Regions from separate parts of the Paenibacillus sp. BR2-3 genome, predicted to be linked through region 1. Evidence: riboswitches for the same ligand, from Rfam matches in the RefSeq annotation. Region 1 holds a riboswitch; each other region holds the start of a gene.

Region 1 (5,143 bases):
GGGCAAAATGAAGTGCTGGAGGCAGGGTTAACCTCATCCCGTGGAGGGAGGCCGGCGCAGCAATATATTTACAACGAGGATTACGCGCTTGCGTTGATTTTGTTCCCGCATGAAAGGGATGGGGACATCTTTATACATAGCTCTGTGGTTAATCTCTCCGGCAGTTGTGTGTATGAAACAGATGTGAAGGTTGAGAAGGTGAATCTGCTGAGCTTGGAACAGATCATTGACACTTCGCTTGCCGGGCACCCCTCTATTCAGGCTATTGGCCTAGGCTTACCCGGTGCGGAATACGATGGTAAAATGGTTGTTTCGGACTATGAGGCATTGCTCGGCATCTCTGTAACGGAGCATTTCAGACTCCGGTATCACAAGCCGGTTGTCATAGAGAATGATGTGAACGCGGCAGTCATAGGTTTCTGTAACAGGACGCAGGTAGAGGCGGATTCCTCAATAGTCTATTTATATTTCCCCGAGCGGTTTCCACCAGGTGCGGGTATTTTTATCAATGGAAAGCTTTATAAGGGAAAACGCAGTTTCGCGGGGGAAGTGGCCCATATGCCGCTTGGGATTCCTTGGGGTGAGGATTCTTTGCTTGCATCTTTTGAGCGGCTGTGCGAAGCGATAGGCAAACTTACGGTGGCGGTCAGCAGCGTGCTAAATCCTGATGCCGTGGTGCTGTATGGAAGCTTTTTAAGGCCGGAACATTTGAATGCAATTACCAAATTATGCGGCACACAGCTCCCGCCAAGCGCAATGCCGAGGGTGATTCTTTCGAAGGATTTTGCGGCTGATTATGTAAAGGGCATGATTGTACAAACCTTGAGTACGCTGGAACCCAACTTGCAGTTAACCAAATAAAAATACAGGTGGTAATCGAATGGCTACATTTTTCTTAATCATTATATACTTGGCTTTTATCAGTCTGGGATTGCCTGATTCGATGCTTGGAGCGGCTTGGCCTGTGATGCAGCAGCAATATGGGGCGCCGATAGAAATAGCGGGCTTGCTGTCCATGATTATTGTAGCGGGTACGATCTTCTCAAGTTTGGCAAGCGGAACCCTGCTTAAACGGTGGGGTACGGGGAATGTTACCTTTATAAGTGTGACGGTTACGGCGGTGTCGTTATTGGGATTTTCTTTGTCACCCTCGATCCTTTGGCTCGCTATTCTTGCCTTGCCGCTTGGTTTGGGGGCGGGGTCTATCGATGCAGGGTTGAATAACTATGTAGCTACCCACTATAAAGCCCATCATATGAGCTGGCTGCATTGCTTTTGGGGAATTGGCGCGATGCTTGGACCCATTATTATGTCCCATTATATGGCCAGTGATAATTCCTGGAAGAGCGGTTATTTGGTTGTAGCTATTATACAATTTGTTCTGGTGGTACTGCTTTTCTGTACTCTCCCTTTATGGAAGCGAGTGGAGAATAACAATATTAAAGAAGGAAATGAGTCTCAAGCAGATCGGAGTAACATTGTGCTGTCAGAGACCGTATCAAACGAAAAACCCTTGAAAATCAAGGGTGTTAAACTGTCCCTTCTTACGTTTTTGTTCTATGTGGGTATGGAAGCAACGATGGGCTTGTGGGGCAGCAGCTTTCTTGTTAACGTTAAGGATTTATCGGCCGTTGTGGCCGCCCAGTGGGTTTCCTTGTATTATGGAGGAATTACCGTAGGGCGGTTTATCACCGGATTTGTTACATTCAGATTCAACAACCGCATTCTGATACGTGCAGGGCAAACGATAGCTCTGGTTGGAGCCATACTTTTGGTCATTCCGCTACCGACCATCTATTCACTTATCGGTTTTATTTTGGTAGGTTTAGGATCTGCACCTATATTTCCCTGCATGCTGCATGAGACGCCTGTGTGGTTTGGAAAAGAGCATTCGCAGAGAATCATGGGTTATCAGATGGCTGTAGCCTATACAGGCGGGGCCTTATTGCCGCCTCTGCTTTGGTGGGTGGGAGCTCATACTACCTTTATGATTTTTCCGTTTGTTATAGTGGCTTATGTTGTCGTTATGCTTATCGGGTCGGAGAAGATCAATGCTTTGATGGAGAGACGTCTGAACTGACTTATAAACATGACCTGAAAAAATACTATGGTAATAATATGTAGAACTGTGTATAATTTTGGAAGCAGCAAGACTTATTGACTATACATAAAGCACTATTAATGGGAAACCAAGTGCTTGAACAAAGGCAAACCCGTACGAAAGTCGGGGACGCAAAGCCACGGGCCTTCCGTCATGATTCCATTCATGACCTGGCAGCCGGGTTTCTCAAGAGGCTTGGTTTTTTTGTTGTTATTTTTAAGGGGGAGAAATTTATGAAAAGCGTATTTTGGAAAAGAGCGGCACTGCTGCTGATGGCGGGAGTAATCGCGACAGGTGGAATGCCCGTCAACCGGACATTTGCGGAAACGGTCTATACCTACAAGGATGAAGCGTCTTCATTAACTGTCGACGGAATCAATGTTCGGGAATCGGGGACTCATGTGGTCTGGCGGTCCAGAGCTGCGAATTATGCGGGTCAAATCTATTACGGCAATACGGCTACCGGAAAAACACTTGCAGTAACAAATCACGGTAAAATGACGGATACTCCCGTCGTTGGTGTTAATGGAAAAGGCGAGCCGGTTGTTGTATGGGCTGACAAAAGAAACCAAATCGCCGGGACTGTTAATTTTAACTGGGATATCTACAGTTACAATGTCCAAACGAAGGTCGAGACCAAGCTGAATGTAAATGAAGGGCAGAATCGCATACCTTCTATCGACGGCGATTATATTGTCTGGCAGACTAACCCTCAATATGACATGCATTTATATGACCAGACAAATGGGACTTTGACAGATTTAGGTAAAGGGAGAGACCCGGTCGTAGCGAACGGAAGCATTGTCTACCAAGGTGGCTCGGACGGCGATCTGTATGAATACGTGATTTCTTCCGGAACGAGCCGGAAGATTCTTGACCTGTCTTACACCTCTTACGTGGAGCGGTTCGTATTCAACGGAGAGCAGATTTTGTGGAAGCAGCGGGATTCTGAATATAAAGGAAAGTATACGTTCCTTGACCTGAAAGAGAGCGATCCCCAGCCGGTTGACTTGACCCAGCCGGTCATGTTGGGTAAAACCGAATACAAGGAAATGAGCATTTCAGGGGGAACAGCCGCTTGGCTGGAGGCTTCGGGCGGAGAGGCGATTGTGCGGAGCGCAGATTTACAGACCGGAAAAACATTCAGTCTGGGTGTCGTTAAGCCGTCCCAGTTTGTCGGCTTCAACGGAGAAGAACTCACGATTGCCAAGGATGGCCGGCTGGTTAGCAGGGAGGTCGTAAAAAGCGAAACCGGCGATACAGCTTCAACGGCTGCGCTTCAGCAGGGCAGGGATTCTATCGGCCCTAACGGCGGAGTGGTCGCGGGCGGACAAGACGTACGGCTCACTTTTGAACCGGGGACATTCGGCAAGGATTCACGGATTCTTGTAGAGAAAAGCGGACCGGCTGCAACGAAGAATAAAGAAATGACATGGCTTGGGATCTCTTGGACATGGACTTCGGAAGCGAAATTGGAAAAACCAGCTTCGCTTACCTTTGAATTAGAGCAATCCCCTGCAACAGCCGACCGCGCTAATCGGACAGGCGTTTACCGTTATAACGGGGCTACCGGACAGTGGATTTACGCCGGTGGAACAATGGACGCCTCCTGGCGGAACATTCGGACGCAAGTTGAAGAGCCTGGGTTGTACGCCCTGTTCCTAAACGAGCCTTCATTCACGGATATGAAGAGCCACTGGGCAAAAGACGAGGTGGAAGTGCTTGCATCCAGATGGATCGTGAATGGCATGGACACAGGACGTTTCGAACCCGGAAAATCCGTCACACGCGCTCAGTTCGCCAAAATGCTGGTTGAAGCCGCTGGTCTGAGAGGCCAAACGGAGGGGGGCGTTTCATTCAAGGATGTGCCTGCGGGCCACTGGGCATCGGATGCGGTAAAACAGGCGGCATCGGCGGGGTGGGTCAAAGGGTATGAAGGAAGTTTGTTTAAACCGAATGCCTCCATCACCCGCGAGGAAATGATGCTTATGCTGACGAATGCCGCCTCGCTGCGGAAAGAAGAGCAAAGTGAAGCGTTGACTGCATACACCGATGCCGCCAAGGTCCATGCATGGGCCAAGCCTTCCGTTCAGGCGGCCATCAAGAGTGGTCTCATTCAAGGGAACGGCGACCGATTGAATCCAGGGGCTACCTGCACAAGAGCCGAAGCCGCGGCTGTTATTTACAGATGGCTGGGCAAGAAAGGGGAAGTCTTTCAATGAGCAACGATAGGCCACAGAAAAACGGATGGAGCCGGGGGAATCGTCTTGGGCTTTTGGGCAAATGCTTTCTGGCATTTATCATAGTGCTGACGGGACTGCCGCTGCTTCCAAATCAGGATCTGCCGAAAGCTTATGCGGACACCTCGTTGAAGATTGATCAGAGTTCCTTCAGTTCAGTATATGGTGGACAGACACTAGTGAATTTCAGTTTTGACAATCCGGATCCCAAGGACAAAACGCAGGAATATCATGATACGGTCATAAATTTAAAACGTAATGGTTCCACGGTAGCTACACTGGATTCGGGCAGCTATGCCACTAATGCAAGTAACTATTATTTATGGGACGGACTGATAAGCGGCAAGCCGGCGCCGGAAGGTGACTATCAAATTCAAGTCACCCCAACCCGTTTTCCCAATAACGGCAGTTCGGGGACTGTACAGGTTATCAATCCTAATCCACCGCAGCCCAAAGGCTTGGAGATAATCCGAGACCCGGAAAGCGGCAAGTATATTATCCGCGGCATTGCGGAGATCGGCACCAAGGTAGAGCTTAAGATGAAACTGATTCAGAGGGTTCGCGACAATACGACCTTCGATGACGAAAAAGTGGAGACCCTCGTTACGGGAGTTCCCGTGAAGCCGCGAACCTCATCTTGGGCACTTAACATACCTGCGGATGCTTCCTATTTCACGAATTTTCCGGAACGATCCGATAATCCACCGGCTAAATATATCGGAGAGTGGGAAAAGCAAATAGAGCTTCCGGCTTATAAAATTGCGGAGATTCAAGCCTTTTCTATAAGGGATTTTGATAGTAA
Region 2 (5,143 bases), 1.2 Mb from region 1:
ATTTCTCCCGTAACTTCGGACATCAGGTAGCTATAACCGCAGGCATGGATTATTCGGAAGGCCAGGCGGTTGTTGTCATTGATGCCGACCTTCAGGACCCGCCGGAGGTAATATTACAGATGATTGCGAAGTGGAAGGAAGGTTATGAGGTCGTGTATGCGAAGCGGCTGAAGCGCCATGGAGAGACTCTTTTCAAAAAAGTGACGGCAAAACTCTTCTACCGGCTTCTAAGCAGCATGACGAGCGTGGATATTCCAACAGATACAGGGGACTTCCGCCTGATTGACCGGAAAGTGTGTAATGTTCTTAGAGGATTAAAGGAGAAAAACCGTTACGTCCGGGGACTGGTGAGCTGGGTGGGCTTCCGCCAGACGGCGGTCGAATACGTGCGTGAGGAGCGTTTTGCCGGGGAGACAAAATATCCGCTAAAAAAAATGATCCGCTTTGCGCTTGACGGAATCACCTCTTTTTCACATAAGCCGCTGAAGATCGCGTCCTATATTGGTTTCTTTCTTTCCTTAACCAGTTTTATTTACCTGTTCTTTGTATTGTTTCAGAGGCTGTTCACATCATGGACCGTTCCGGGCTGGACTTCAATAGTAGGTGTCAATTTGCTATTTAACGGCATTGTGCTTATGCTGCTTGGGATCATTGGTGAATACATCGGCCGGATTTACGACGAATCCAAAGACAGACCGCTCTATATTGTGCGTGAGACGGCGGGGTACCGTAATGGAGAATTTGAGGATGACCGGAAGGACGATATTTATGCCCGATAAAAGCCTCCGCACCGGATTCATTCAATTTCTGAAGTTCAATGCGGTCGGCCTGCTCAACACGCTGATTGATTTTGCTGTATTTACACTGCTGCACTCCATAGGGATGCTCTATCCGGTGGCTCAGGTCATTTCCTACAGTGCAGGTACGGCCAACAGCTTTATTCTTAACAAAAAAGTGACCTTTCGGGATCGGGAACGTGTCAGTCAGGAAGGGTTCGACCGGACGCAGCTGCTGAAATTTATTGCGCTGAATCTGGCCGTGCTGGGAATCTCGCTGCTGCTTATGCGTCTTTTGACAGATCAGCTCGGGGTTCAAGTTTTGATGGCTAAAGTTATGGTTACGTTTATTACAGTAATTATTAACTTCTTCGGAAGCCGGAAATGGGTTTTTTGAAAGGATAGTATGAGCTTATGAATAGAAGGGAGTGCGAATTATGCGTAAGTTTTCCTATCTGCTTATACTTGGCGGTATTTTGATCTTGCTCTATCCGAAGGCTAATGAGTGGTATAACGATTGGCAGCAAAGCCAGCTGTTGAAAGACGCGGAACAGAGCTACAATGATAGTGCAAATCCCACGGCTGATGCTGATCTGGAAAGCAGATATGCCAAGGTTGCTCAGTTGCTTGCGGATGAATCGGCTCTGGACGAGCAAGCCCAGACTGCAGGGGACAGTCCAACCGCAGCCGGGCCGGAAATGGGCGATAACGTTATTGCACTCCTTGAAATTAATAAAATAAACCTGAAGCTGCCTGTGCTGGAGGGGGCTACGAAAGCCAATATGAAGCATGCCGCCGCACATATGCAGGAAACAACCCCCCTCGGTCAGATCGGCAATGCAGCTATAGCTGCACACAGGGCCAGAACGACCGGAAGATTATTCAACAGATTGAATGAAGTAGCCATTGGAGACATTATTACTGTAAAAACAAAGAACCAAGTCTATGAGTACGAGGTTTATGATATTTCAGTGGTGGAGCCAACCGACGTTTCTGTTCTGAACGGCAACAATAAAGATAAGATTCTTACCCTTATAACATGTGATCCGCTCGTAAATCCGACACATCGGCTTATAGTGCATGCCAAATTGTCCTGAAAGATATGATAAATTTGAACTATCATAATTTTAATAATATGAAAATAAATCTATCTACTTTACTATTGAGTAATTGCGAAAATATGGTAATATATTAACTATAAAAGCTAAGCACGATAACGGCAAACCTATTGAAAAGTAGGGACGCAAAGCTAAAGGGCCTTCCCGTAAGGATGGCAGCCAGCTACCGAATGAAGGGCTTTTTTTTGTTTGTTCAAGTCTATTTCTATCAGACTCTACTAAATAGTACAAAGATAGAGCTTATACGATAATAGCAAACCTGACGAAAGTTAGGGACGCAAAGCTAAAGGGCCTTCCCGTAAGGATGGCAGCCAGCTACCGAAAGGAGTTTTATCCTTGAAAAAGGTTTATTTTATGTTATTAACGCTATTTGTAGTGGCCACTTCTGTTCAGGTGACTACAGCAGATGCTGCAACTACCGATTCCAGTTGGTTGAATACCTCGAAGCTTACGGAGGGTGTAATCGGAATTGAATACGAAGTGCCGAAAGACAAACGCACCAAGCTGATGATTACTAAGGACAATAATAGCTACACCTATAATCTGTTCTCTTCTCAACAAAATGAACGTTTTCCACTTCAACAAGGAAATGGTTCCTATAAGGTTACTGTTCTTGAGAACACTACGGGTAACAAATACAGAACGGTCTACTCTGCAATGGTACAGTTGTCCTTAAGCAACACTAATGTTGTATATCTGAATTCCGTTCAGAATATTAAATGGAGTTCCTCGGATAAAGCCATTCAAAGAGCTCAACTGCTGACACAAGGAAAGAAAACAGATGAAGAGAAAGTGAAAGCCATCTATAACTACATCGTTAAGAACGTGCAGTATGATTATGGTTTAGCGAGTTCAGTATCCAGTGATTACATCCCTAATATAGATAATACTCTTACGGACAAAAAAGGTATTTGTTACGATTATTCCTCCTTATTTGCCGCAATGCTTCGCAGTGTAGATATTCCAACCAAACTGGTTATGGGGAACACGAGCTATGTCAGTCAGTATCATGCCTGGAATGAAGTGCTGTTGAATGGCAAATGGGTAACCATTGACACGACTGTAGACGCTGGATTGATCAAGAACAAGAAAACTGCAACGCTGATCAAAAGCTCGAATAAATACACGACTGCTAAAGTTTATTAATACTTGTTGAAATTTAACTCAATTAATGGACAACCTGCTTAATAATTAAGCAGGTTGTTTTTATTTTGCTGATAGGGTTGCTTTTACCCCTGAGGATGGGGTATTATAAGTAAGCGTTGTTGGAGAAGAAATAAGCGAAGTGATTAGCGAAATAAGTTATTTCGAAAAAAAAGCTTGCACTCCTCAATACAATGTGATATATTATAAGAGTTGCTGGTGAGGCATTAATGACCGACAACGAGAACTTGATCTTTGAAAACTGAACAACGAGTGAGTGGGATTTTATGAAAGTGAAATCCAAAAATGAGAATGTAAATTCTCGTCAGATGTTTCAAAATGAGCTATCGCTCTTTCTAAATACCAATTTGGAGAGTTTGATCCTGGCTCAGGACGAACGCTGGCGGCATGCCTAATACATGCAAGTCGAGCGGAGTTTTATTGGGAGCTTGCTTTCAATAGGATTTAGCGGCGGACGGGTGAGTAACACGTAGGCAACCTGCCCCTTAGCCTGGGATAACTACCGGAAACGGTAGCTAATACCGGATAATTTCTTTGTTCTCCTGAAGAGAGAATGAAAGACGGAGCAATCTGTCACTGAGGGATGGGCCTGCGGCGCATTAGCTAGTTGGTGAGGTAACGGCTCACCAAGGCGACGATGCGTAGCCGACCTGAGAGGGTGAACGGCCACACTGGGACTGAGACACGGCCCAGACTCCTACGGGAGGCAGCAGTAGGGAATCTTCCGCAATGGGCGAAAGCCTGACGGAGCAATGCCGCGTGAGTGATGAAGGTTTTCGGATCGTAAAGCTCTGTTGCCAGGGAAGAACGTCTCATAGAGTAACTGCTATGAGAGTGACGGTACCTGAGAAGAAAGCCCCGGCTAACTACGTGCCAGCAGCCGCGGTAATACGTAGGGGGCAAGCGTTGTCCGGAATTATTGGGCGTAAAGCGCGCGCAGGCGGCTATTTAAGTCTGGTGTTTAAACCTTGGGCTCAACCTGAGGTCGCACTGGAAACTGGGTGGCTTGAGTACAGAAGAGGAAAGTGGAATTCCACGTGTAGCGGTGAAATGCGTAGATATGTGGAGGAACACCAGTGGCGAAGGCGACTTTCTGGGCTGTAACTGACGCTGAGGCGCGAAAGCGTGGGGAGCAAACAGGATTAGATACCCTGGTAGTCCACGCCGTAAACGATGAGTGCTAGGTGTTAGGGGTTTCGATACCCTTGGTGCCGAAGTTAACACAGTAAGCACTCCGCCTGGGGAGTACGGTCGCAAGACTGAAACTCAAAGGAATTGACGGGGACCCGCACAAGCAGTGGAGTATGTGGTTTAATTCGAAGCAACGCGAAGAACCTTACCAGGTCTTGACATCTGGGTGAAAACACTAGAGATAGTGTCCCTCTTCGGAGCACCCAAGACAGGTGGTGCATGGTTGTCGTCAGCTCGTGTCGTGAGATGTTGGGTTAAGTCCCGCAACGAGCGCAACCCTTAACTTTAGTTGCCAGCAGGTAAGGCTGGGCACTCTAGAGTGACTGCCGGTGACAAACCGGAGGAAGGTGGGGATGACGTCAAATCATCATGCCCCTTATGACCTGGGCTACACACGTACTACAATGGCCGGTACAACGGGAAGCGAAACCGCGAGGTGGAGCCAATCCCAGCAAAGCCGGTCTCAGTTCGGATTGCAGGCTGCAACTCGCCTGCATGAAGTCGGAATTGCTAGTAATCGCGGATCAGCATGCCGCGGTGAATACGTTCCCGGGTCTTGTACACACCGCCCGTCACACCACGAGAGTTTACAACACCCGAAGTCGGTGGGGTAACCCGCAAGGGAGCCAGCCGCCGAAGGTGGGGTAGATGATTGGGGTGAAGTCGTAACAAGGTAGCCGTATCGGAAGGTGCGGCTGGATCACCTCCTTTCTATGGAGAATCGTCACCTGCAATGGTGACATTCAAATCTGGAAGCGTAAGCTTCTATAAGAACCTTAGGTTCGAACACTCACTCGTTGCTCAGTTTTGAGAGTTTAAGCTCTCAAATGCAAGAAACTTGATCCTTGAAAACTGGATACCGAAACGAATTTGCGTTTTAGAACATCTTTTAGC
Region 3 (5,143 bases), 2.1 Mb from region 1:
ATTCATATTGAATATGCGGGTGACCTATCCGATGTCGATACACAGCCTTTGACCCGCTACATCGTGAAGGGTGTGCTGTCCCGTCATTTCGGCGGCGATGTAAATATTGTGAATTCCATGCATTTGGCCAAAACGCGCGATGTCAACGTGGTCGTAACCCAAGCCTCCAAAACAAAAGGCTTCACCAACCTTCTAACCGTTACTTTGAAAACAGAGAATGGCGAAGAACAGCTGGTTGCCGGTACACTCCTGCAGGGGTACGGTGAACGCATCGTGCAATTAAATAAATTCCCGGTCGATATTGCTCCGGAAGGTCACCAGATCTTCATTTCCCATAACGATAAACCGGGTATCATCGGTTTGGTGGGTACGCTGCTCGGGCAAAATGATGTCAATATTGCCTCCATGCAGGTAGGCCGCAAAATTGTCGGCGGTGCCGCAATCATGCTCCTGACAGTTGACAAAGCCGTTCCAACTGAGGTGCTTGTGAAATTGGCCGGATTACCGGAAATCAACACAGCCGAGGAAGTTATCCTTCTGTAGACGTTATAGTCACCAGAAAAATAGGGGGGTGTCCCAAAAGCCATGTAAATGGCTAGGGACACCCTCGTTGTTTTTGGAGTAGGATTACGGTCTTGGTTTATTGTGGACGCTCCGCGAACGGACCGTTGTTCCAATCGCTGTGCTCTCCAGATTTTATTTATTTCCCTTAACGGTAAAAATCCGGAGACCAAGGCGACCGCTGCCGCTTTTCCACAATCGTTCCGTCCTCTCCGCTGCTTTGAGCAGAAAAAGTTTCGACAATCTCCTTCTAAAATCACAAAAAATGAAACCGTCCTTTGGTAAAATGGAAGTACCACCAACCATCCTAAAAGGAGCAATTTCTCTGTACATTCTATATCCCATAGCCTTTGTACACTCGGCTTTCAGGGGACAACCATGACAGCCGGTACTGCGGTAATGGCGTTGCCGGAGTTCATATCCACTATCTAATTGTTTTCTTACTCTCATAGCAAAAATGAAGCGTTGTTCCGGCCGCACACGTCCACGTATCTTCGACTTCGTTGTACGTCCAGTTCTCCATCTTTCCAATGTTTTCTTTCCATGTCTTGCTCTTTTCTTTGTGGTAGTTGCCGTATTTAACCACGGCCTTGATCTCTTCGCTTTCCAAGTAGGATTCTCCCGAATGGCTTTGGCGATTTGCCGGGAGGAATAGATGCGCTGGGTGTAGACGTAGATCATGACTTTGGTGAGCATTTTGGGATGGTAGCTATCGCGGCCGCCGCCGGGGTAGGCTGCGTCAAAGATGGTATCGTCCAGTCGATTTACGGCGGCGTTAACGACACGAACGAGGTGATGGGGTGGAAGATCTTCTTCTAAATCCATTGGCAGGTAAAGTTGGTCTATGGTATATAGAATGTACAGAGAAATTGCTCCTTTTAGGATGGTTGGTGGTACTTCCATTTTACCAAAGGACGGTTTCTTTTTTTGTGATTTTAAAGAGGATTGTCGAAACTTTTTCTGCTTAAAGCAGCGGAGAGGACGGAACGATTGTGGAAAAGCGGTAGCGGTCGCCTTTGTCCCCGGATTTTCACCGCTAAGGAGAATAAATAAAATCTGGGGACAACAGCGATTGGAACAACGGTCCGTTCGCGGAGCGTCCACAGCAAGCGTCAATGTACATCCTACTCGAAAAACAACGGGGATACCCAAAGCCATTTATATGGCTTATGGGACACCCCCTATTTTTATACCACTTTAAAGATTTATGATTTATGTCAATTCTTACAATAGACCTCGGCTCCCAAAAACACCTATAATATTACAATAGTCAACATAATTAAGGGGGATCTGTTTGTTATGGCCTGGATGAACAAGCTTGCGTTAAAAGAAAGAATCATTGCCGGATGTTTTATGGTTGCCGCGTTGTTCGCTGTTCCTGTTTTGATTGCATTTTTGATTATAGGTAAAGCATTTGCAGGAATTATCCTGGTAGCTTTACTTGGCGGTCTCACATACCCTCTTTCCCGCTACATTGAGAGAACGCTTACATCATCCTTTGACGACATTTCCAATATCTCGCACACGATCGCGAAAGGAGACTTTACTTCCAGAGCTGATGAGACAGGCTCTATGGGCGATATAAGCCGCTCGTTCAACAGTATGATTGATAAACTCAAGAAAATCCTTACAGAAGCCTCACAGATTACCCGCCAGGTAACGGATGCAAGCCGCGGGATAGAGAATAAGAATCAGGATTTGAAAATTGTAATGGCTCAAGTCGCTTCATCCTCCAATGAACTGGCTCTCGGAGCGAATGAAATATCCGTTGATATTGCCGATATGGCGGAATCTATAAAAGACATAGAGACTAAAGTATCCAACTACACAAGTTCAACGAAAGAAATGAACAAACGTTCAATACATACGCTGGATCTGGTTGAAAAAGGCAGACATTCTGTAGATACCCAAGCTGCCGGAATGCGGAAAAATATCGATGCTACCGAAAAAGTAGCGCAGACCATCGAGGCCCTCTCCCAAAATGCCAAAGGCATAACGATGATTACAAAGACGATTACAGAGATTGCCGAGCAGACCAACCTCCTCTCGCTGAATGCTTCCATAGAAGCGGCACGGGCCGGGGAACATGGACGAGGCTTTGCCGTCGTTGCCCAGGAGGTTCGTAAGCTTGCTGAAGAATCTACCGCCTCCACGAAAGAAGTGTTCGGTCTCGTAAGGAGTATCGAGAATGATATCAAGCAAGCCATTGAGAATATCTCCATCAATGAAGAAGTCGTGCAAATACAAAATGAGATGATTGTTGAAACCGCCCAGATTTTTGCCCAGATTGTACAAAGTGTTCAGTATATAACCGAGCAAATTTCTTCGTTCTCTGCAGAAAGCGACAGCATGCTGGAGAGTGCGCAGAAAATCTCCGGCGCTATTCAAAATATTTCAGCAATCACTGAGCAAACTGCTGCCGGAACCGAGGAAGTTTCAGCGGCAATGAACGAACAAATTCATGCGCTTCAAGCGGTAGCCGATGAAACTGAAATTATGACCCGTTCCGTACTTCAACTGCAAAAGACTATCCATGTCTTTAAGTTTTAAATAGAATCTAATTTTCCTAATTTATTCACATTCTTCGTCAAATTTCGAGCTATTATGTATAATTTTATTGACAAAGGTGCTCGAGGAATATATTGTAAAGGAAAATTATTCTTCTTTGAAATTCACAAATTTATATGGGCAAAATTCTCGAAAGAGAATGACGCAAAGCCATGGATCTACAGCCTCGGTAATTAATGGGGTCATGACTGCCAGGTTGCTGAAAAACCAGAATGACTGGATTATTTATGCGGTCTCTACGGCGATTTGTGCTACCAACCTGTGCTCTGTATTTGAGCACAGGTTTTATTTTTTTAATTTTATAGGTCTGACGATTTCTATTCGATGGATCGATAATTTAATCTACATAAATTCACTTGTGAGGTGTAACTTTTGAAGACAGTCGCAGATTACATGGCAGAAGCACTACGTAACCTCGGAGTAACCCATGCCTTTGGAATCATAGGTAAATCTATTTGTCCTGCAGCTTTAAAGATGGTGGATTATGGAATTGAGTTTATCCCTGGGAGACATGAATCAAGCTCCGGGTTCGAAGCCTCCGGTTACGCTCTAAAAACCGGAAATCTCGGAGTAGCTTTTGGTACCTCTGGCCCAGGAGGCACTAATTTGCTCACCGCAGCAGCGCATGCTAAAGCTAATAACTTACCTGTCTTATTCATTACCGGTCACCAGTCCATTAAAGAACTAGGAATTCCACAATGCCAGGATTCGTCCTCTTATCTTGCTGATCTGGCAGAGATGTTCAGACCTGCTACATTGTTTAGTAAGCTTGTTGAACGCGGCGACCACTTCGGCACCATTTTTAATCATGCGATTTCAATTGCACTGAGCGGCAAGCGTGGACCTGTTCATCTTTGTTTACCTTTTGATGTTCAGACGGAACGGCTTGAAGAATGCAATATTATTATCCCGGAGCGGGAATTCCTCGTAAGTTTTGCTAACATTGATCGTGTAATTTCGGCCATTAATAACTCCATTAATCCCTTAATTATTGCCGGTAAAGGTGTTAATCGGTCTGAAGCCCATGTGGAGCTGATTCAATTAGCTGAAATCTTTAATATTCCTATCGTGACCTCGCCTGGAGGTAAAGGAGCTATTCCTTGGGATCACCCGTTGTATCACGGTCCGATCGGTGTCGGGGGATGCAAACACGGTGAAGATCTACTGAACCATAGTGATTTATATATCGTTCTGGGATCACGGTTAAGCGATATGACCATCTGTAATCTGGGGCGGGAGAATCATCCGGCGACATTGATTCAGTTTGACAGCGATCCTACCTTTGTCGGAAAAATATTAACCTCCAAGACCATACAGGTAACCGGAGATCTTCGCCAAAACCTGAGGCTGTATATCAATAATATTAATCCTGACACTGTTACTAAACGCGAAACCGTGCCTGTAGATTATACGGAAGAGCTCCCTGTCCTCCCCAAGCTCTCACTGGCATCGGTACTAAGCACTATGAGTGATCTAATCCCTTATAATAATACAGTGTTCGTCGACGATGGAAGTCACGGTTTCAATGCTGTCAAATGGTACAAGGTGAAGAAACCAGGCAGCCTGGTTTTTGATGCTTACTTTGCTTGCATGGGCAATGCGATCGGCATGGCCATTGGAGCCAAGGTGGCCTCACCCGCTGAAACGATTTTCTGCATCACAGGCGACGGCTGCTTTATGATGCTGGGGACAGAGATTAATACAGCCGTGTGTAAAGATATCCCTGTCATCTTTATCGTTGTGAATAATATGCAACTGGATATGGCGCTAAAAGGTATGGAGAAAACTACAGGCCGAAATGATGGGACTATATTCGAAGTACCTATGGATGTTGTAAAATTCGCTGAATCATTGGGCGCTACCGGCTTTAAGTGTGAGACTGCAGAACAATTTGCTTCAGCAATTAGAGAAGCTGTCGCTTTGAATGCTGTGGCCGTCATCGAATTGTTAACTGACCGTGACGAAGTCCCCCCAACCGCACACCGTACACTAAATCTCTAGAGGAGGTACATAT

Evidence for each region. A riboswitch is a leader RNA that binds a small molecule or an ion and turns the genes downstream of it on or off. The one in region 1 is predicted to bind cyclic di-GMP.
Region 2: another riboswitch for cyclic di-GMP. It lies ahead of PaeBR_RS02875 (transglutaminase-like domain-containing protein); the one in region 1 lies ahead of PaeBR_RS20945 (S-layer homology domain-containing protein).
Region 3: another riboswitch for cyclic di-GMP. It lies ahead of PaeBR_RS10630 (thiamine pyrophosphate-binding protein); the one in region 1 lies ahead of PaeBR_RS20945 (S-layer homology domain-containing protein).

What each region holds. Positions count from the first base shown of each region.
Region 1 is NZ_CP126311.1:4,347,440-4,352,582, reverse strand. Features, by position in the region: gene PaeBR_RS20955 (ROK family protein) at 1-861, shown strand, start outside; gene PaeBR_RS20950 (MFS transporter) at 881-2,080, shown strand; cyclic di-GMP riboswitch class I at 2,197-2,291, shown strand; gene PaeBR_RS20945 (S-layer homology domain-containing protein) at 2,335-4,323, shown strand; gene PaeBR_RS20940 (DUF6531 domain-containing protein) at 4,320-5,143, shown strand, end outside.
Region 2 is NZ_CP126311.1:585,149-590,291, forward strand. Features, by position in the region: gene PaeBR_RS02860 (glycosyltransferase family 2 protein) at 1-779, shown strand, start outside; gene PaeBR_RS02865 (GtrA family protein) at 769-1,173, shown strand; gene PaeBR_RS02870 (class D sortase) at 1,214-1,873, shown strand; cyclic di-GMP riboswitch class I at 1,985-2,065, shown strand; cyclic di-GMP riboswitch class I at 2,137-2,217, shown strand; gene PaeBR_RS02875 (transglutaminase-like domain-containing protein) at 2,231-3,040, shown strand; rRNA gene PaeBR_RS02880 (16S ribosomal RNA) at 3,403-4,960, shown strand.
Region 3 is NZ_CP126311.1:2,237,009-2,242,151, reverse strand. Features, by position in the region: gene serA (phosphoglycerate dehydrogenase) at 1-543, shown strand, start outside; gene PaeBR_RS10645 (hypothetical protein) at 697-1,242, opposite strand; gene PaeBR_RS10640 (hypothetical protein) at 1,201-1,380, shown strand; gene PaeBR_RS10635 (methyl-accepting chemotaxis protein) at 1,861-3,111, shown strand; cyclic di-GMP riboswitch class I at 3,239-3,333, shown strand; gene PaeBR_RS10630 (thiamine pyrophosphate-binding protein) at 3,502-5,130, shown strand; gene PaeBR_RS10625 (carboxymuconolactone decarboxylase family protein) at 5,142-5,143, shown strand, end outside.